Regions from separate parts of the Desulfosporomusa polytropa genome, predicted to be linked through region 1. Evidence: riboswitches for the same ligand, from Rfam matches in the RefSeq annotation. Region 1 holds a riboswitch; each other region holds the start of a gene.
What was found. A riboswitch is a leader RNA that binds a small molecule or an ion and turns the genes downstream of it on or off. The one in region 1 is predicted to bind cobalamin.
Positions count from the first base shown of each region.

Region 2: linked by a shared signal. The riboswitch ahead of cbiD (cobalt-precorrin-5B (C(1))-methyltransferase CbiD) and the one ahead of cobI (precorrin-2 C(20)-methyltransferase) in region 1 are both predicted to bind cobalamin.
Region 3: linked by a shared signal. The riboswitch ahead of ACZ449_RS08435 (ABC transporter substrate-binding protein) and the one ahead of cobI (precorrin-2 C(20)-methyltransferase) in region 1 are both predicted to bind cobalamin.
Region 4: linked by a shared signal. The riboswitch ahead of cobT (nicotinate-nucleotide--dimethylbenzimidazole phosphoribosyltransferase) and the one ahead of cobI (precorrin-2 C(20)-methyltransferase) in region 1 are both predicted to bind cobalamin.

Region 1 covers NZ_AP042400.1:3,827,001-3,832,552, forward strand. The annotation lists gene ACZ449_RS19525 (ABC transporter ATP-binding protein) at 1-151, opposite strand, end outside; gene ACZ449_RS19530 (FecCD family ABC transporter permease) at 161-1,219, opposite strand; gene cobI (precorrin-2 C(20)-methyltransferase) at 1,216-1,938, opposite strand; cobalamin riboswitch at 2,053-2,237, opposite strand; gene lpdA (dihydrolipoyl dehydrogenase) at 2,282-3,685, opposite strand; gene ACZ449_RS19545 (lipoate--protein ligase family protein) at 3,732-4,559, opposite strand; gene ACZ449_RS19550 (radical SAM protein) at 4,714-5,552, opposite strand, start outside.
Region 2 covers NZ_AP042400.1:722,341-727,892, forward strand. The annotation lists gene queC (7-cyano-7-deazaguanine synthase QueC) at 1-152, shown strand, start outside; gene folE2 (GTP cyclohydrolase FolE2) at 194-982, shown strand; gene ACZ449_RS05100 (hypothetical protein) at 1,037-1,333, opposite strand; gene ACZ449_RS05105 (ChbG/HpnK family deacetylase) at 1,466-2,326, shown strand; gene ACZ449_RS05110 (NAD-dependent epimerase/dehydratase family protein) at 2,332-3,258, shown strand; cobalamin riboswitch at 3,417-3,588, shown strand; gene cbiD (cobalt-precorrin-5B (C(1))-methyltransferase CbiD) at 3,700-4,794, shown strand; gene cbiE (precorrin-6y C5,15-methyltransferase (decarboxylating) subunit CbiE) at 4,773-5,405, shown strand; gene cbiT (precorrin-6Y C5,15-methyltransferase (decarboxylating) subunit CbiT) at 5,402-5,552, shown strand, end outside.
Region 3 covers NZ_AP042400.1:1,404,506-1,410,057, reverse strand. The annotation lists gene ACZ449_RS08445 (TonB-dependent receptor plug domain-containing protein) at 1-1,802, opposite strand, end outside; gene ACZ449_RS08440 (FecCD family ABC transporter permease) at 1,860-2,891, opposite strand; gene ACZ449_RS08435 (ABC transporter substrate-binding protein) at 2,913-3,896, opposite strand; cobalamin riboswitch at 4,172-4,353, opposite strand; gene ACZ449_RS08430 (TonB-dependent receptor plug domain-containing protein) at 4,535-5,552, opposite strand, start outside.
Region 4 covers NZ_AP042400.1:3,215,951-3,221,502, forward strand. The annotation lists gene ACZ449_RS16895 (LTA synthase family protein) at 1-1,419, opposite strand, end outside; gene ACZ449_RS16900 (nicotinate-nucleotide--dimethylbenzimidazole phosphoribosyltransferase) at 1,426-2,478, opposite strand; gene cobT (nicotinate-nucleotide--dimethylbenzimidazole phosphoribosyltransferase) at 2,471-3,511, opposite strand; cobalamin riboswitch at 3,588-3,777, opposite strand; gene ACZ449_RS16910 (hypothetical protein) at 4,765-5,127, shown strand; gene ACZ449_RS16915 (hypothetical protein) at 5,203-5,552, shown strand, end outside.

The DNA of each region.
Region 1 (5,552 bases):
GTTGCCCAGTAATAAGGTTTAACAGTGTCGTCTTGCCTGAGCCATTAGGACCAACAATGCCACAAAAGCTCCCTTGGTTAATGCTTAGGGTGATATCCCTGAGCACAGGCTTGGCCGCATAGCCAAATTGTATGTTTTTAACTTTTATCATAGTACGCTCCTACCCAAGCGTCTTGTTACGCATCCTAAAAATATAGACAAAGAACGGACCACCTAAAAGGGTCGTCAATACTCCAACAGGTATCTCAATATTGCCCACCGAGCGGCCAAAGGTATCAGCTGTTAATAATAATATCCCCCCTGTTAAGCCACACAGCGGGATGAGCGCCTTATTATCTGATCCTGTCAGCATCCTGACCATATGCGGTACAATAAGGCCAACAAAACCAATGATACCGCCAATAGCGACACATACTGCCGTAATCAGCGCGCCGGCTGCTAACAGCACTGTTCTGAGACGAGAGGCGTTAATACCCAGGCTTCGAGCTTCCTTGTCCCCCAAAGAGACAATATTCAAATCTTCGGCATAGTAATAGCAAAGAAAACAGGCAGCCAGTATCAACGGCCAGCCATACAGCACATGTTCCCAGCTTTTCGCGGCCAGACTGCCAATAAGCCAGGAGACAATAGCAGATACCTGCTCACCGGCTAAGCTTTTGACCATACTAATAGCAGCTGATAAGATGCTGCTGACAATAATCCCGGCAATCACTAGGTTGGCTGATGATACATAGCCACCTACCCGGGCCATCGACATAACGATAAGCAAGGTTGCCACCGCCCCGCCGAAAGCAAATAAGGTTACCGGCAGGCCACCTTGTGTGAAGATGTTGAGATAAATGGCCACACTAGCACCAAATGCTGCCCCGGTTGATACGCCCATAGTATACGAATCAGCAAGTGGATTCATTAACAGTGCCTGAAAGACAACACCGGCCACTGCCAGACCCCCGCCAACTGCAATGGCTGCCAAAATACGTGGCAGGCGGATATCCCAAATAATAGCCATCTTGGCTGCATTGATATGAGCATAAGCCTCCGGACTACCTGTCAATTGGCCATAGATTACGGCAGCCGCATCAGCCATACTAATATCTGCCCGGCCAAACCCGATAGCCGCTAAGGTAAACAGCACCATAGCGGCTAAGAGGACGAACCCTGCCAACCGAACCTTAGCTTGCTTGCGTTGAAGCAGCGCTGTTAGCGAGCCGTTGCTCATGCCAGTGCGTGTTTACTCACTTTGGAGCGTTTCGTTAGGATGGTTGACAGATAGTTCACTTTTTTACTGCCGTTAGCAGCTAGATCATAGATGATTTCTTCGCCTTCCAAACCACATTTGGAAACCATAACAGCGTTTTCCACCATGCCATGTTTATGCAATTTTTCAACAATCTCGTTAAAGTTTTTGTATACTTTCATAAGTACAACATTGTCTGAGACAGCCAGTACCCTTTCTAATCGTTCATTATCAATGGTCGCTGGCACAATGCTCAGAATGTCGCCGCCCTCCGCGAGTGCCACCCCCAATCGATTGCCAATGGCTGAGAAGGAGTTAACTCCCGGAATATTGATAATCTCATGACCGGAATCTTCCAGTAAGCGTTGCACATACATATAGGTACTATACAGCATAGGATCGCCCAATGTCAGAAAGACTACTTTTTTACCGGCATCCAACAGAGCCAAGATAGTCTTTTTATTGTTTACCCAGGCATCTGACAGAGCTTGCACATTATAATTCATTGGAAATACCAATTCCAAAACCTCGCTGGCTTCCTGAATATAAGGCCGGGCGATAGACATTGCCGTGCTTTCGTCCTTTTTCTCTGTCCGGGGAGCAATGATTACATCTGCTGTTTTAATAGCGTTAATTGCTTTCAAAGTTAGTAATTCGGGATCGCCAGGCCCTACGCCGACGCCGTAAAAAATTCCTGCCATATTATAAACAACTCCTTAACGTAAATAAAATCTCTGTTACCACCCAATGGAGATAACAGAGATTGTTTGCCTAAAGTTGGCGCACAAATCCCCTCCCCATCGCTCGTAGGTTAAACGGTGATTGTCAAACAGGCAGTTCTTCTGACTTAGGATCATAGCTAATCTGCGCCTTCCCAAAATAGTGTTCTATTTCAGTGGCTTGTTGCAAATTGGCTCCCCATCACAGCGGCGGGACCGTGCCGGCTTTTAACCGGCTTCCCTATTAAGCCCAATCGGGCACCTGTTCCTTATGTAATTACCTAAATTGTATGATTAAACATATAAAAAGTCAAGCAATTTATGGTTACTTCTTTAGCTTCAACTTAGCCTGGTGAATACTCTCACCATAAATGCCATGCGCACTTTCCATAATACTTTCTGACAATGTAGGGTGAGGGTGAATGGTATGCGCAATGTCTTTAGCTGTTAATCTATTTCTAATTGCCAGGGTACCTTCCATAATAAGGTCACTGGCATGCGGCCCCATAATATGCATTCCCACCACTTTGCCGGTAGCTGTCTCGGCAATAATCTTCACCAGTCCATCAGTTTCGCCCATTGTTACCGCTTTACCATTGGCGGCAAAGTTAAATTTACTGGACTTGAACTCAAGATTTTGCGCCTTAGCTGCTTCTTCGGTCAAACCAACCATAGCGATTTCCGGTGTGGTAAATATGCAACTAGGTATTGCGCTATAGTCCATAACTGAATTCAGCCCCATAGCGTTTTCAGCCGCTACCAGGCCGGCCGTTGACGCCGTATGGGCCAACATGCTCTGTCCGGTAACATCGCCAATCGCATAAACACCTGCTATATTGGTTTCCATTCGTTCATTAACCTTAATACCTGTATGGTCAAAAGTCACGCCTAGCGTATCTAACCCCAGCCCTTCGGTCACCGGACTGCGACCTGCGGCAACAAGCACCTTTTCTACCAGGAATTCCTGGACGCCTTTGCCGGTATCGACTTTTACTACCACGCCGCCAGCAGCTTCTTCGATAGCCATCACTTTGGTTCCAGCCAGAGTTTTAATCCCCTGTTTGCGCAGGCTTAGTCCCATGCGTTTGATTAGGTCACCATCTAGCATTGGTAATATAGTTGGCAGCATTTCAACTACTATTACCTCACAGCCAAAGGCCTTCATTATCGCGCTAAACTCAATACCTACTACGCCGGCACCAATGACCAGCATGCTCTTAGGTACTTCAGTCAGCTCTAGCAATTCATCACTTGTGATAACCGCTGACAATTGATGCCCCGGAACCGGAATACTGCTGGGCGTTGAGCCGGTAGCAATAATTATTTTACTACCATCAACCGTTTCTTGTCCTGTCTCAGTGCTGATTACCAGTCGTTGAGGGCTGGTTACTGCAGCAACACCGCGAATTACCGCAATGTCATTACTCTTAACCAACTGCTCAATACCGCCTCTGAGTCCTGTCACTACTTTGTTTTTCCGTTCAATAATGGCATTAAAATCAAAGCCGATAGCCTCGGCCCTTAAACCAAATTCAGCACACCGCACTAAGTCCTGCCACTTTTCCGCACTTTTCAGCAAGGTCTTGGTGGGGATGCAGCCACGGTTTAGACACACTCCGCCTAGGTTATCTTTTTCAATTAACAGTACCCTGCCGCCCAAATGGGCAACGCGGATAGCAGCCACATAGCCGCCTGGACCGCCGCCAATGACAGCCACATCATAGCCCATGTTTATCCTCCTTTAGGAAACAAAGGGAACCGTCCCTCCATCTCCTTCAACGTAATAGGTTCCATGTATCTTGCGTGTATTTGGTCGCAGCCAGTTCTTGTGCCATTTCTCGTTCGGCTTGACTCAGGCTGTCAGCTGTCAGTTCCACACCTAAAGCCGGACCAAAGGCTGTGTGGATTGCCTTGCAGGCCTCTTCCCAGCTGATTTCCCGGTTAGCTGCTTCAGCTAGCGAGATCGCGCGTTTGGCAAGCATCTTAGCTACTGTAGCTTTGGCTTCCGGGGTTGGAAGATTAAGCAAAGAGGCTACCTGTTGAGGCTCAAAACGCAATAAAATTGAGCCATGCTGCAAAATAACGCCCTCTTTGCGAACTTGGGCGCTACCGATTATTTTACGTCCATCAAAAGTGACCTCATAATGAGAAGGCGCATCAAAACAGGCAGCTGACGCGTGATGACGGCACTTGGTCTGGCTATAAGCAGCCTTAGGCATGCTCATCTGGGCCTCAATGCCCAGCACTCTAAGTCCGTCCAGCAAGCCCTGACTAAAAAAACGATACGAGGCTGTGATGGTATGCGGAACAAGCGGATGCGTCTCGCTGACAACTAAGCTGTAGGTTAATTCAGCGTCATGCAGAACGGCACGACCCCCAGTCAATCGTCGGACAACGTCAATTCCCCGTTGGCGGCACCCGCTAATATCAACCTCAGCTGAGGCTTTTTGAAAATAGCCTACACTGACCGCCGCTGGCTGCCAGCCGTAAAAACGGATGGTCGGCGGCACTTGGCCTGCAGCATGTGCTTTTAATATTGCTTCATCGATCGCCATATTATCGGCGGCCCGACCAATGCCGCTATTGATAACTCGCCACTTCATGTCAGATTCCTCGCTTTCGCTTAGCTCTGGTGTCAGCACTATATACAACATGTTAACGGCTTTTTCAGGTAGGTGAGGTGTTGGCAAAAGCGGAAGTTAAACGTTAGTGGTGAAGCGTTGTCAATGCCTCACCTACCTGCGCCTGCAAACTTCTTTACTGCGGGATATCGCCAGGTATCAGTCCGCTTTCCAGCAACGCCTGTTTAACCTCTACCGGGGTAAGCGGCCGGGGATAGTTATACATAACCCCGCCGGGGCGTTCATTATAATAAGGCCGGTTACAGTCAGTACAGCCGCTGGTTTCAAAGGCTTTGCCATCTGCTAATCCAGTCACCATTTCTGCTCGGGACAGACTAATTCTGGTCAACTTGCCGTCCTGATAGTGAAAGACATCCCGGCTATAGCCTTGTTTTAAGAGAAAGTGTGCAATCTGAACGCGGCGATACTGACCAATAGCAGGCGGCGATTTATCTTCCCAAGCGGTGCCCCGTACGGGAGTGAAGGCAAATAGGCCCACTTGTATGCCATTATCCTGGCAGTTTGCAATTGTGGTAATCATTTCCTCTTCCGTCTCACCCAGGCCGACAATCAGGTGAGTGCTAACCCTGCCGGTTAGTTCATGAGCGCAGCTTTTTAAGAGTTCCCAGCGTTTGACCCACTGACCGCCTTTTACCTCATGATAGAGTTCAGCCGTAGCGGCATCCAGTGCAAGTGAGATGCGGTCTGCCCCCCTATCAAGCAGTTCTTGGGCCTGAGCTACTGTCTCTATGTCGGCGGAGATACAAACAGGCACACTGCATTCCTGACTTAAGGCCGCCAGCGCAGCAATACTTGTCTGCCAACTTTGGCTGCCCTTGACAACCTGGAGGCAAGCCCGCTTAATTTGACCAGCCTGAAAAGCTGCACCGACTGCCTGCACAGCTTCCTGCCTCAAAAATTCCGGCCAAGTGACCCGGGATAACATATCTGTCCGGGCTGAACTGTCTCTGGACT
Region 2 (5,552 bases), 2.5 Mb from region 1:
ACAAGCTAGGTGCACCACTCCAGCTGACAACAAGCTGCTATGAAGGCACAGATGTGGCTTGTGGGCGATGTGACAGCTGTCTTTTGCGTCTAAAAGGGTTTGCTGAAGCAGGCCGGATTGATCCGATTTTGTATCATGCTAGGAGTGAGTAATTATGAAGCCAACGACCCAGGGGCGCAGCACAAATACCAGTATTAAGGATGTCCAAAATAGCTGTGATGAACGTGGTATTGCAATTCAAAAAGTGGGAGTCAGTGATGTGCATCTGCCGTTTTTAATAAAAACTAAAAGCGGCTCATTTCAAAGCGTTTTAGCCAAAATTAAGCTTACTGTTGATTTACCGCAAGAGTTCAAAGGGACACATATGAGCCGGTTTATTGAAATCCTCAGCGACTGGAGTCAAAAGCCGGTGTCCTACCGGGAAATTGAGTATATGTTAACAGACACAATTGATCGTTTGCAGGCCAAACGCGCCCATATTGATATTACTTTTAAATATTTTATTGAAAAAATGGCTCCTGTGAGTGGTCTCAAAAGTATGCTTGATTGTGATTGCATGTTTTCTGCTAACTTAACCCGCGGTGAGCATCTGGACTTTATGTTTGGTATTACGGTACCATTTACCTCACTATGTCCCTGCAGCAAGGAAATATCACAATATGGGGCGCATAACCAGCGGGGCATTATGCGGGTAAAGATTAAACAGCATCCTGGAAATTTTATCTGGATTGAAGATTTGGCAAAAATGATGGAAGAACAAGGCAGTTGTCAGGTATATTCCCTTTTAAAACGTGGGGATGAAAAATATGTTACCGAAAAAGCATATGAAAATCCTAAATTTGTTGAAGATGTACTCAGAGACTTAGTATTAACGTTGCGCAAGATTGATGGTGTTCAGTGGTTTGAAATTGAATGTGAGAACTATGAATCCATTCATAACCATAGCGCCTATGCCACACATACTGAGTGTGTAGATAGCTAATAGACGGCGCCGGACTGCGAAGTCTAAGTCCGGCGCCGCATTTGGCTTTAGTGATTATTCAGCAGTATAGTCACCATTTGCATCATATTTGGCAGTTAAGGTTTGGTTAGCCATAGCGCTTTTCGAGCTAGTGGCTGAAGTACTGCTGCCTGTTTGCGATTGTTTAGCTAGTTTGCTTAATTTGTTCATATCCGCCGAGGTAGCGGAAGCTGTGGTGGTAGAAGAAGTAGCGGAAGTTCCAGACGTTCCGGTGGTGTTACTAGAGTAATCGTTGTTAGCATCCATTTTGGCAGTCAAGGTACCATATTCACTTTTACTTGCTGCTTGTTTGCTTTGTTTGGATTGTTCCATAATGTGATTACCTCCCTAAATTTTTATTTGGTCATGTGACCAATATTAGTATCAGAAAACACATATCAAGTCATACCAGGGATTTTTTGCCCTAGCAGAAATATGCGGCTGAAGTCCTTTTCGAGGTTAAATATGAAACAGTTAATTGTAAATGCGGATGATTTTGGGTTGCATGAAAATATTAATCTTGGTATTATTGAAGGCCATATTAAGGGCTGTATAACAAGTACTTCGATTATGGCCGGTGCTCCAGCTTTTGAACATGCGGTAGCTGTAGCTGCTGACCATCCACAGCTCGGAATTGGTGTTCATCTTACCCTTGTAGGCGGATTGCCGATAGCTGAACCTAGTTCCATTCCTTCACTAGTTGATGGTGAGGGGATGTTATATACTAGTTATCCGGCATTTTTAAAAAAGTTTTGTTTGGGAGATATTCGCCTTGCTGATATGCACCGTGAGCTTACTGGACAGGTGAAAAAAATACTATCAACTGGACTTAAGATTACTCATCTTGACAGCCATCAGCATATGCATGTGGTGCCGGGGATTCTCGATATTGTGCTAAGTATTGCTAAAGAATTCAATATCCAGGCTATGCGGATACCGGCTGAATCGCTGGTGTTCTTAGGTGGTTTTAAACCAGGCGCCGGCAGGGTGATTGGCCGCTTTGGTCTTAGCACGCTGGCTGGCTTGGCTCGTTTTAAGGCCCGGCAGGCTGGTCTAGCTGCACCCGATTATTTCTATGGAATGTTAGCAGGCGGCAGTATGGAAGAAAGGCTTCTACTCAATATTATAAACAACTTATCTGCAGGTATAACAGAAGTTATGGTTCATCCTGGCATTGATGAGGCTGCACTCAACAGCATATTTAATTGGCAATACCATTGGCAGCAGGAACTGCAGGCAGTGACCAGCTGCCAGGTTGCTAGTCGTTTGCAACAAGAGAATATTGAACTCGTGTCATTTGCCAGGCTGAGTAACAGTAAAGGGTGATGAATTTGAAGGTAGTAGTAACTGGTGGCGCTGGTTTTATCGGTTCGCACACTGTGGATAAGATGATAGACAGAGGCTGGGAAGTTGTCATAATTGACAATTTGAGTACTGGATTACGAGCCAATGTTAATATTGGAGCCAGGCTTGTTCAAATGGATATATTGGATAATACATTGGTAGAGTTGTTTTCACGGGAAAAATTTGACTGTGTTTTGCATCTTGCTGCGCAGACGGCTGTGCCTTATTCGATTGAGCATCCTGATATTGATTGTCAGGTTAATTTACTCGGCTTGGTGAATGTAATGGAAGCCTGCCGTAAAACAGGCGTCAAACGCGTGGCCATTGCCTCCAGCGCCGCTGTATATGGCGATGCTGCCAGTCTGCCGATTACTGAAGATATGGAGCTTAAGCCAGGGTCCTTTTATGGTCTGACCAAGTGCACCAGTGAGAAGTATCTTGCGTTATACAGCCAGATATACCATATTGATTATGTTGCTCTCCGGTATGCCAATGTGTATGGAGAACGTCAGGGAGATGGCGGCGAAGGCGGGGTAGTGAGCATCTTTACCCGCAAAATAGCGGAAGAGCAGCCTATGTATGTCTTTGGTGATGGTGGTCAAACAAGGGACTTTATTTATGTCGGTGATGTGGCTGAGGCGAATTGCCAAGCGCTTACTGCGCCGTTGTCAGCGGTAAACCGGGTATATAATGTCAGTACGCAGACGCAGACTAGTGTCAATGACCTTGCCGCACTATTAAATAAAGCGGCTGCTAAATCAGCAAAACCGAATTACTTGCCAGCAAGAGACGGCGATATCTATCATTCTACGTTGTCTAACAAGGCGGCTGTTACTCTTCTTGGCTGGAAGCCGGCGATGCCGCTTGCTGATGGTTTGGGTCGGACTTACCATTCCATCAAGGAAAAACTATAAAAGATATGGAAGAAAATCACCCAAGATAAGCAGCGGGTGATTTTTTTGCAACTGTGTAATCTTTTGGCAGGAAAGGGCGTACTTAATTAATTTTGATAATAATTGTCTTGTTAGCAGGAAAATAGTCAAGTATATGGAATTATACCACTAACATAATTTGATAGTGTAAGGGAATGGGTGCTTTGTGCTTAATAGGGAAGTCTGGTGTAATACCGGCACGGTCCCGCCACTGTAATGGGGATGCCTCCTAAATTTGCCACTGGGAAACCGGGAAGGCTTAGGGCGGCGATGAACCAGAGTCAGGAGACCTGCCTGTTCTAACACACGCCGTTAGGACCTACGGAAGATAGGCAGGTGTGGGTACAATAATCAGGCAAAATTTATGTATTGTTTGGTATTATACCCCCTGCTAAGGGGGTTTTTCTATTGTCTGACAAGCAAATGCGCAAAGGAATAACTACAGGGACTTGTGCAGCCGCAGCGGCCAAGGCGGCAGTAATGGCTTGGCAAGGTCAGCAGGTTGCTGCAGTTGAGGTCATTTCGCCGCAAGGCATAATGCTGGTAGCACCAATAGCCGAAAGTCATGCGCTGACACATGGTGGTGTTGGCTGGGTAATTAAGGATGCTGGTGATGATCCGGATATTACGAATGGGGTTAAAATTGCAGCTGAAGTAATTATAACTGATCAACCAGGTATTATTATCAGGGCCGGTGAGGGCGTAGGGACGGTGACAAAGCCGGGTCTGGCTATGCCGGTAGGCGAACCGGCTGTAAACCCTGGACCGCGTACTATGATTACGCAAGCAGTTAATGATTGTTTGCCAGCAGGCAAAGGTGCTATTGTTACTATTTCGGTTCCCAACGGGGAGGCATTAGCTGCTAGAACGCTCAATCCCATATTAGGAATTGTCGGCGGTTTATCCATTATTGGTACTACCGGGATTGTTGAACCCATGTCTGAAGAAGCTTTTAAGAATTCGCTAGTTCCTCAGATCAGTGTGGTGCAGGCGCTGGGATATGACGAAATCGTTTTTGCGCCTGGGAAGATTGGACAGGATATTGCCATTAATCGGTATGGTTTGCCAGCAGAAACGGTTGTGCAAACTAGCAATTTTATGGGGCATATGTTGGAACATGCCGTGAAGTATGGAATGCGGCAGGTGCTTTTGTTTGGTCATCTAGGTAAAATTGTTAAGGTGTCAGCCGGAATATTTCACACTCATAATCGAATGGCTGATGCCCGGATGGAAACATTAGCTGCCTATTTGGCTGTCAGCGGGGCGCCACAGGCTGCCATTGAAGAGATATTGTCTTCGACTACAACAGAAGCAGCTATGCCAATTATTGCTCGCTATAATATGAATAAGGTATATAATTTATTAGCTGAAAGGGCTAGTGCCAGAGCGATGCGTTATGTGTTTGGTGATTTAACCGTGGGGACAGTCATCGTGACTTTGAAGGGAGAGATACTGGGCCTTGATCAGACGGCCCGGGAAATTGGAGGCCATTTAGGATGGAATGTACCTATCGAATAATTATTGTCGGTATTGGTCCCGGTTCGCCTGATTATATGTTGCCAATAGCCAGCCGGACAATTGCAGCGGCTACTATTTTGGTCGGTAGCCAACGGGCGCTGGATACGTTTGCGTCGATTAATCAGGTTACCAAGGTGATTGATAAAGATATTAGCGGTGTGCTTGATTTTATTGAGCAGCAGCTTGCCAGTCAGGATGTAGTTGTTATGGTATCAGGTGATCCCGGGTTTTACAGTATGTTGACTGCGCTGAGAAAGCGTTTTGTCGCAGAATGTCTTACTGTTATCCCAGGGATTAGTTCAGTGCAGCTTGCTTTTGCGCGAGTGGCTGAGGTTTGGCAAGACGCGGCTTTAATCAGTATGCATGGCCGTAAGGCGGCTGATGACGTACTATGCTATCATCCTGGATATAAGTTGGGGATATTAACAGATACGCAGCATAATCCTGCGAACATTGCTGGTATTTTGTTAGAACATGGTTGGCCTACGAATGCTTGTGTATGGTTATGTACCAACCTGTCCTATGATAATGAAGAAGTAGTTGCTACGACGTTGGCTGAGACAAAAACAATTGCTGGATTTGAACATAGTGTAATGGTGGTGAAATCATGACGCAGAGACTAGGGATTCCAGACAGCCAGTTTATTCGTGGCGATATTCCGATGACGAAGCAGGAAATTAGGATATTAACATTAGCAAAAGCCATTATTGCCACTAACGATACTGTCATTGACATTGGTGCAGGTACAGGCTCGCTGT
Region 3 (5,552 bases), 2.4 Mb from region 1:
AGCTGGATGCGATCTGGAACATCACTAATGTCTCCATTGATTCTGTAGTAACTTTCTTCACGATCACCTAAGAATAAGAAATTAAGATTAGTCAGCCATTTGTCTTTATTGTAAGTTACGCCGGCGGTTGTTTGTATTCTGCTGTTACTTTGTTCCCAAGAGCCACTTTCATTATTTTCCGGGTTAGAATAACTAAACCCGATATTATATTTCCAGTTATCATTAAGAATTTTTACATATTCTGCTTCAATACCGGTGTTACGAAAATCTCCCGCGTTAGTCATATAGTCAGTATTGTCTTCATTCTTTTTCCAAACAAACTGATCTTTTATATCCATATGATAGACTGCTAATTTCAAAGACTGATTTTTATCAATTATCTTTTTTAGCCCCATTTCATAATTCCAACCTTGTTGGGGTTTTAAGCTGTTGAAATCAGCATCTTGTTTTGAAAAATATTGGTTTAGCGCTGGCATTTGAAAGGACTTGCCGATATTAGTATACCAGGAAGTATTGTCATTTATTTTATAAAGTGTCTGGATTTGTGGCAAAAAGACATTTTCGGTTGTCGCATAATCATCAATAAAATGCCCCCGCAAGCCTAGTGTTGTACTAAACTTAGGATTAACAGCATAGGTATAGGACCCATATACAGCGAGACTATTGCGTAAAGCATTTTTACGAATAGCCGCAGCGTCAGTAGAAGGGTCATTATAATGCTCTTGCGCTAACGTAACTCCGGCAATCAAAGTGTCAAGGTCATTTCTCAACTGCCATGTTTTTTGAGTATCCCAATTTAGACCATACATGTTATATCGTTCACTAATAGCCCACTTTCCGGTTGAATAGGTATATTTATCACCAAATGAATATCTTTTGTTAAAAGATAGAACAGACTTAACATTATTGTTTTTATTATCATAGATTAGATTTAGATTATTACGTATATCATCATATTTATACAACATGTAGCTCGAACCGTTCACATTGAACCGCGGACGATTGGTTTGCAGATTGGTATAAGACCAGTTAAAGGTCAAGTCATCATTTAGCTGGGTTGTATAATAAAAACTGTCCTTAGTGCCTTTATATAAGCCATAAGGCTGAATTGCAGCATTAGTTGATTTATTAGTGATATTATCTCTTGAAGTCCTGTCAACCGCAGCAATATATTCTCGTTTGAGATAAATAGCGCTGTTACCAAGTTCTGAGCTTACAGACCAGTTTTTATTATAGTTGCCACCTGAGATACCCACAGTACTTTGCTGCTTGCTCCCCGGTTTTTTGGTGATAATGTTTACTACACCGGCTAACGCTTCCGATCCATATAGTGTAGAACCTGCGCCCTTAATAATTTCAATTTTCTCGACCGCTTCCAGTGGAATTCCACCAGACCCGTTATAATTCAATAAATTGATCGGGGCACCGTTGACCAAAACCAATGTTCCCTTATCAAGACCACGGACCATCGTTCTGCTGGGAGACATACCATAGTCAGTACCTGTCGGTCCATAGGACATGCTGTTAAAGCCAATGGTATGTTCTAACGCGTCAAAAACATTTACAGCGCCAGTTTCTTTTAGTTCTTGAGCAGTAATTACTGTTACTGACGCTGGTGTATCCAGATCTCTGGTTTCACTGCGTTGGGCCGTAACAACCACCGAATCTAATGTAAATTTATCTGTATCATCGGTTGTTGCCGCCCAAACACTACTTGCAGGAAAGTATACGCTGTTAGCAAGTAACATTCCTAAGCAAACCTTTTTCCATAAATTTGACTTGGCAAGATTTTTTTTCTTCAATGGAAAAACTCCTCTCAAAAATTTAATAAATTACCCTTTATCACTAACCTAACTTAACTATTGGTTGTGCATTCTTCGTAACAAATACAAAAAGTATGGAACTCCTAAAATTGCCGTCATAATGCCTACGCGTATTTCGGATGGACACAGCAATATCCGTCCCAGTGTATCGCAAATCAGTAAAAACATGCCGCCGGCCAATGCGCTAAAGGGTAACAGGATACGGTGATCCGGCCCCACAAGCATGCGAGCGATATGTGGAATTACCAAGCCAACAAACCCGATATTGCCACTGACACATACCGCCGTAGCCGTGGTCATGGAAGCAACTAGCAATAAAAGTACTCTAATGGGAACAATCGCCATCCCAACAGCTCTAGCCTCTGTTTCACCAAGGACGAGAGTGTTAAGCTGGCGTGCTAACAATAACAGCACGCTAATACCTATGCTAATAGGCCAAAAAGCTAGGTAAACATGCTCCCAACGCCTAAAGTCAAGACCACCAACCATCCAGAATAGATATTGCTGCATTTTTTGTTCGTTGATATAGGTTAAGATACCAGAATTTATTGCTCCTAAAATCATACTTACGGCAACGCCTGCCAACAAAAGTGCCATCACCGGAATCTTTCCTTGCCGTATTACCAGAAACACAGTAATACTGACAGCCACTATCGCACCGATAAAAGCGCAAAGCGGCATGTAAAAAAGATTCAAAAAGCCACTTCCTGAAGCAATGGCAATCATAGCACCGGTAGCCGCGCCACTTGATACACCGATAATACCCGGATCTGCTAAATAGTTTCCAAAAACACCTTGCATGACTGCACCAGAAACAGCCAGCGCCGCACCTACCAGGAGACCCACCAACGTTCGTGGCATACGTATTTGCCAAAGAATAGCTTGTTGCTCTAATGTAAAATCGTCCGCGCTGAATCCAGGCAGATACAGTTGGTAACCTACTACAGCAATAGTTCCAGTTAAGGAAATATCCACCTGTCCAAGAGTAAGAGATAAAATTATTACAAGAAAAAAGTATACCAACAATACAATAATTTTTCTCTGATTCCGTCTATATAGATTCCGCATGATGACCTTCTTTATGTAAAATTAAAAAAGCTCCGGATAGGCTGTTTTGGCAAACACCTCAATACTTTCAACAACATGCTGTGAGGCTACATAGCGATACCGGTCAGAAACAAGTTTTACTTGATTATTGCGGACTGCGGCAACATTCTCCAAAGCCGGGTCAGTAATAATTTGCTGCCGGTAGGTATCAACATCACTTCGTCTGTCATAATTCCATGTTGGTAACATAAATATATCAGGATTTACGGCAATAATTTGCTCTTTGGAAAGACGATTTTCTCCTTGATCTATCCCTTCCTGGAGAGCACCGTTACGCAAATGGGCATATCTAAATATATCTGCTAACAGATTATTTTTACTGCCGATAACACCGATAAAGTCAAAGGCCATACAACATTTGTTTTTATCTGGTGTAACTGGGGCTAGTTTTTTTTCAAGCTGTCGCAAGCGTTCCTCCATTTGGTCAATGATAATTTGACCTTTGGTCTCTTCGCCCACCACTTGAGCAATATTCCTTACTTTTTGTTTTACTTCTGCCACAGTTTTGGGGCTTTTGGAAATATATACAGGAATTCCAACTTCGCGCAGTGTTTGTACCGCTTCCGGGCGCAGGTTGGAGGCCGCTGCTATAATCAGATCTGGTTTGAGTGCAATGAGCGCTTCGGCATAGGGTACGGCCCTTTGGGTCACTTTGGCAGCTTGTTCAGAGGTAATAAAAGTTATTCCCGGGTCATCGGCCCAGCGGCTAAAAGCAAGGATTCTTTCCATTGTAACAAGCTCCACCAACATCTCATCTGAACTATACGCAAGCGACACGATACGTTTTGGCTTGTCTGCCAGCAGCATGGTATATCCACTATCATCTGTTACAACATAACCACCTTGGTAGTTTAACGGTTTGTCGCTAGCCTGTCTGACCGGGCAACCGGAAAGTAATAAACACAGCACACTAATACTGAACAAACACACTAACTTCTTCCTGCTTAGGCTGCTTGTTAGCCTCATTTATTCACCTAACACCTCCTTTCAGTAAATGATCTGTCTAAGTAAAAGACGCCGATCATAATCGACTCACAACTATTAAGGTGTTTATAAGAATGTTACTAAATAAGAAACTCCCGGCTACCATGGCAGCCGGGAGAATTTCTACAGCATAAAACCAAATAAAAGCTCCTGGTCTATGACCAGGAGTAAATTCAGCAAAGCAACATAGCTTACTTGGATTAACTCCAAGCAAAGCAGACGCAACTGTAATCTCCTCCCCATCACGCGTGGGTAAAACGGCGATCTTTAGACAGGCAGTTCTCCTGGCTCTGGATCATAGCTCGCCCAAACCTTCCCAAGATTTTCATCCCAGTGGTATTCCTCGGGTTTACTCCCCATTACAGTGGCGGGACCGCGCCGGTGTTACACCGGTCTTCCCTATTAAGCCCCTAAGGGCACCTGACTCAACTATATTCATCTGCAGCTAATTTTATCACTTTTTGCCAGGTAGTGTCAAATAACTTGTTGTAGGACTCACTTCCATTACAGCGGCTGAACTACGCCACCTTTCATAATCTGGTGCAACTTTCGCTGCTCAGAGCCCACTTCTTGAAATAGTTATTATGTAATTTTGGATAAAATTCCTTATTTCCCAGTATTTAGAAGAAATATTCCATACCGATGCGAATATTTCTTCCTGGGGAACTCCACCATTGTTCATTTGGGGTCGTACTCCAATTGTACCGAGCATTAGAATGCTCCGCATAGAATTTATCAAAGATATTATTCACTTTCACAAATGCTTTAATATCTTTGTTTACTTGATAATTCAAACCAATATCCCATAACCAGTAGGTAGTTGCCGGAAAGAAATTATCCACAGCATCAGCCGTTTGGGGGCCAAGTCTATCTATTATGCCTTTTCCTACAAGAGAAACATCCCATTTACCGGCAGTGTAATCAGCGCCAATATTCCATGCACCTTTCGGAACATATCCATCCACATTTGCCGCTCTTTGTGCTGTTGCATCTACATTTGTATGCACATACCCAACATAAGCACTCAGTGCCTTGGAAAATTGCTTCCGCAATTGAATATCCCAGCCATCTGACTTTTCGTCTCCAACATTTGTATACTTAGGCGCAACATAGCCGATCCTATCTTTAGAGTCCCGTTTAAAAACATGCGCTGAAGCAACAAAAGTATCATCAATTCTATGGTTAATACCAATTTCAGAAGTATGTCCGGTTTCCGGCTTAATATTAGGATTACCATATTTTACACTATATAAATTGGTTGGGGAAGGCGGAATAAAATACTCGCTATACCCTACATACATATTGGTTTTATTGTTAAATTTATATCCTAAGTTAACACTTGGAGTAGTGTGATTACCAAAGCCGGAGTTATCATCATAACGTACGCCGCCAGTTAATTTCCATTGATTGGTAATATTCCATTGATCTTGCAGATAAAGTGCGCGATTCGTTAATTTTTTGTCATTAAAAGAAATTACTTTGTCTTCAGTGAATTCAAATCCAGTTGTTAAGACATGAATATTTTTAAAGCTTTTTGTAAACTGATCAGAAATTCTTGTTGTTTTAACTTTTGTTGCATATAGGCTACCACTATCTTGCTGATATAAATCATCATACATATTAGTGCTAATTGAAAAT
Region 4 (5,552 bases), 610 kb from region 1:
GACAACAACCGTGTTATCCAACAGCTTGTTATCCTCCAGCAAATTCAGAAATTGCCCTATTTGTTTATCAGTATAATGTACAGTATGAAAGCTCTTACCCAGCATGGTGCCGGCAAACTTTTCGTCAACCTCAAGTTCCTTATAGTTATCAGGTAGCTCATAGGTAGTGTGGTTTGTCAGAGTAATCATGAATGCTAAAAAAGGGTTGTTGCACTCTTGAAGGATAGGTGCCACTTGACGAAAAAAAGCACCATCACTTAAGCCTAAACCAATTTGTTCCTCCATAATAAAGTTTGAAGAATCCAAACATAGCTTGTACCCGATGGACTCCATGTTATACTGCCAATTCCAGTAGGATTTATTATCAGGGTGGATAGCTAGCGTTGTATAGCCCTGCTTAGCCAAAAGTTTGGGCAGCGAGTTATAGGTATTATTAGGATAGCGGAAATATTCGGTGCCCCGGCGCAGTGGATAGATAGACGTATTCGCCATGAACTCCGCATCAGCGGTAGTGCCATTGCTGACCTGCTCATAGAAATCGGAGAAATACAAACTGTTTTTTAGCAGTTTGTTCAGATTAGGCGTAATCTCCTGCCCGCCAACCGAATTTTCCAAGTAAAAGCTTTCTAAGGATTCTACTTGGATAAAAATAAGGTTTTTGCCGGTAAAAAGGCCTTTGTAGGCATTATCAGACCGGACTTCCTGGTTATCGTTGTACCAAGCTGCTATTTCCGCTTTTTCAGACTCACTGAGTACCAGGGGACGCGAATCGGCAATATAGCTATACGCATCAAAAAGGTGATACCCTACCGGTGATAAACCAGTCACCGTCTGACTGGGAGCCCAGCACATAGCAAAAAGAAACTGTTTTTGACCGCGTTCTGGCGATACATCAAACACATAATGCGCATATAGCAAATAGCCGACGGCAAGACTGAGCAGCAGCCCAGCCAGCCGTTTGTTGCCTACAGGCGCCTTACGGCGCTTGTAGGTTAACCCAGTCAGAACCAGCAATACGGGGATATCCAAAAATAACAGGATATCTTCGGCCTGACTCATAGACCAAATACTGCTGCCAAGATTAGTTAGGTTGGCAGCCTGACTTACCACATGCACCGAGAGAAAGGTGCCAAAGGCCCTAAAATGCCAGAGATCAAAGAGAAAGAGCAATGAAAGCAGGCTATTGCCTAATAGCAATAGCCAAAAATGATGCTGACCTTTCAGCAAACAAACCAAAGATAGCGGTATTACAATAAAGGCCAGATAGACATTATAGGTAGGTACAATCGACCAGACATCCCCGAAAGCGGCCTTGAAAAATTCTGTGCAATTTACCACACCAATTAAGAAAACTGATTTAAACAATAAAGCACACAGGGTACTGAGCCATAACAGCCAAAACTCATATGCATTTGTCATAGCTGCTTAATCTCTAACATCCTTGCTTTGCCTTAGCGCACCCGGTCCGTCCTGCGCCACAGCAACTTCGGCCTCGCCGAAGGTTTTCATATCATTTAGCATATGTAACGTGGCGTTAATTACTGACATCCCGAGGGCCGCCCCGGTTCCCTCTCCCAGATTCATTTTTAGCTGAATATAGGCCGATACGTCAAGCAACGCTAATGCCTTCTCATGGGCTGGCTCGGCAGCAAAGTGCGAGCCTAGCAAATAGGGCTTGACACCTGGCGCCAGGTTTACAGCAAGCAATGCGGCAGCACTGGTGGCCAAGCCATCCAGCACTACTGCCGCTCGCCCGGCAGCAGCCCCCAGAATAATGCCAACTAAACCCGCTATAGCTAAACCACCCACTTTAGTCAGAATATCCAGCGCATCAGTAGCATTTGGCCGGTTGACTGCTACGGCTGTATTGACAAGTTCTGACTCCTGCCCGGTCAAGCCCGGCAGTGGCCCATCATGGTAGCAAGCGACAACCGCCATACCCGCAACCAGGCCAGCCTGCCCCATTTCACCCAAGCCGATCACCTGGCAGCCGCGCGCAATCTCTGTGCGGGCCATTCTTATCCCTACTTCAATCGCTTGCAGCGCTTGTTCACGGGTCATAGCCGGGCCCTCCATACTATTTTGACTGCCATACGTGATCTTTTCCTGACATACTACCGGAGATAACGGCAACTCGGCAGCAACGCCAATATCCACCACAATTAGCTTGGCCTGAACATGGGCAGCAAACACCTGGATCGGTGCCTTTCCCTGGCCGAAAACTTGCAGTCGTGCAGCTGTTGGCAGCAGTTGCTGCTCAATTGCGTCTGCTATACCATTATCAGCGGCCATAATAATGATACTTTTTTCCAGTGAGCGCGGTCGGCTATTCCCGGTAATGCCTGCAAGCTTACAGGCGATATGTTCGAACGAGTACAAACTATGTAACGGCTTAGTTAGATTATCGACTCTTAGTTGACACCGCTCCATTGCTACCTTATCCAGTGGTTTTATGGCTGCAATTAGTTCTTCAAGCATTAGTTTTACCTCCCAGATTATTGAGCATTTTAATAGCTATATAGAGCATATCAACAACCATGGAAGCACCAATTCCCTCCCCTAGCCTGACCCCCAATTCCAAACAAGCTTCTAGCTGCAGATGACGTAATGCAATAATATGAGCCGGTTCGCCAGAAAGGTGCGATGCAAACATATACTCTTTACTCAGGGGCTCAATGGCATTAGCGATTAAAGCCGCAGCAGTAGTGTTAAGTCCGTCGATGACAACAGCGCAGCGATTGGCAGCTGATCCGAGGATTACGCCAGCTAGTGCACCTAATTCAAAACCGCCCACTTTGGCTAAAACATCCAAGCCATCCTGTGGATTGGGCTTATTAACAGCTAAGGCTTGACCAACAATCTCCATCTTGGTCTTAAGCCGGCTGTCTGATATCCCGGTTCCCCGCCCAGTTACTTTTTCCGGAGTTAGACCGGTAAACGCTCCGACAATAGCGGCACTGGATGTTGTATTACCAATACCCATCTCCCCCAAACTAAAGCAGCGAAAACCGTGCCTCACTCGGTCATTAACAATTTCGATACCTGTTTCCACCGCCTGTATGGCCTGCTCACGCGTCATTGCCGGGCCTTGGGTGAAGTCCTGCGTGCCATAGGCAATCTTTCGATGCCACAGTCCGGGAACATACGACATGTCCCCAGCCACGCCCATATCAACCACAACCATATCCGCCCCGCAGAAGTTGGCAAAAGCATTGGCACTCGCGCCTTTGGAGATAAGATAATTGGCTGTCATATGAATCGTTGTTTCGATTGGATAAGCACTCACCACACGTCTAGCCACTCCATGGTCAGCTGAAGCTACCACCATACAAGCCTTTGGCAGTGTAGGCCTTAGTTCACCTGTTATTCCGGCATACTTTTGTACCATCTCTTCCAATCGGCCCAGACTGCCTGCTGACTGTAATAAGCCAGCCAAGCTAGCCTGTACCTGTTCTTTGATTGCTGTATCTGGAGCCATAATCTTCACTAACGTTTCTTGCAGTACGCTCATAATACCTCCTGTTGTTAGATAATAAAAGTAAAAGGCTTTTTTGGTTAAGCCCAAAAAAGCCTTCTTGTCCATGAAGGATGGTTCTGCGATTAAGGCAGGTCTCCTGGCTCCCGGTTCATCAGCTCTTACGCCTTCCCCTTGACGAGTGGCCATGTAAGATCTCCCCGGTACAGTGGTGGGCCCGCGCCTATGTATAGTCTATAGTCTCCCTATACTCAGACTTCCCTATTCTCCCCCTAGAGGGCACCTTATCCGTAAAATATGTATAATTTTATGGTCATTATAACAGACGGCCTTACTACCGTCAATGGTGAAATCCAGTTTTACTGCTTTACTCAATAAAATAAGCTTTTGAGTACTTGTGAACCTTTGCGTACTTTGCGGTAACCACCTTAAGATAGGCTTGATTGAGGTTGTATCGGTTTGTAAAACAACAAAGGACACAAAGAGTTATGGTGAGGGGGTTTTACTTTTGTCATTGCCACAAAAGTAACAAAAAGTCTAGGACCAAAGCCTCCAAAAGCTGAAAAGCCAGGCGGTATTCCTAAAATCCGTAAACTACGCTCAAACAGTACGGATTTTCTTACGGAATACCACCCGGCTTTTCTCCTGCGGAACACTTTTTCCGGCAAAGGCCGGGGAGGCACGGGGGTTACGGGGATACCACTTTGGTAATTAAGATACTGTTAACCCTTTGCGTACTTTGAATACTTTGTGTGCTTTGCGGTAACAATCCTTAAACTGAGCTTGGTTATGGGCTATGGGGTTAGGGTTGTTAACCACTAAGGACACAAAGAGCGCAAAGGGGTACGAAAGTGGAAGTCAGGAAGCAACGAGACGTTCTTTTTGCTTCCATTTGCCTAAGCGGAAGTTTACCGCCAGCAACGATGGATTATCTGGAATACAAGAAAAGGGGGTTTACTTTTGTCATTGCCACAAAAGTAACAAAAAGTCTAGGCCTAAAGCCTCCAAAAGCTGAAAAGCCAGGCGATATTCCTAAAATCCGTAAACTCGCTACGCTCAAACAGTACGGATTTTCTTACGGAATACCGCCCGGCTTTTCTCCTGCGGAGCGCTTTTTCCGGCAAAGGCCGGGGAGGCACGGGGGTTACGGGGATACCACTTTGGCAATTAGGACACCGCTAACCCTTTGCGTACTTTGCGGTAACACTCCTTAAACTGAGCTTGGTTTTGGGCTATGGGGTTAGGGTTGTTAACCACAAAGGACACAAAGAGCGCAAAGGGGTACGAAAGTGGAAGTCAGGAAGCAACGAGACGTTCTTTTTGCTTCCATTTGCCTAAGCGGAAGTTTACCGCCAGCAACGATGGATTATCTGGAATACAAGAAAGGGGGTTTTACTTTTGTCATTGCCACAAAAGTAACAAAAAGTCTAGGCCCTGAGCCTCCAAAAGCTGAAAAGCCGGGCGATATTCCTAAAATCCGTAAACTCGCTACGCTCAAACAGTACGGATTTTCTTACGGAATACCGCCCAGCTTTTCTCCTGCGGAACGCTTTTTCCGGCAAAGGCCGGGGAGGCACGGGGGTTACGGGGATACCACTTTGGCAATTAGGATACCGTTAACCCTTTGCGTACTTTGCGGTAACAATCCTTAAACTGAGCTTGGTTTTGGGCTATGGGGTTAGGGTTGTTAACCACAAAGGACACAAAGAGCGCAAAGGGGTACGAAAGTGGAAGTCAGGAAGCAACAAGACGTTCTTTTTGCTTCCATTTGCCTAAGCGGAAGTTTACCGCCAGCAACGATGGATTATCTGGAATACAAGAAAAGGGATTTTACTTTTGTCATTGCCACAAAAGTAACAAAAAGTCTAGGCCCTGAGCCTCCAAAAGCTGAAAAGCCGGACGATATTCCTAAAATCCGTAAACTCGCTACGCTCAAACAGTACGGATTTTCTTACGGAATACCGCCCGGCTTTTCTCCTGCGGAACGCTTTTTCCGGCAAAGGCCGAGGAGGCACGGGGGTTACGGGGTTACCACTTTGGCAATTAGGAGGATACCGTTAACCCTTTGCGTACTTTG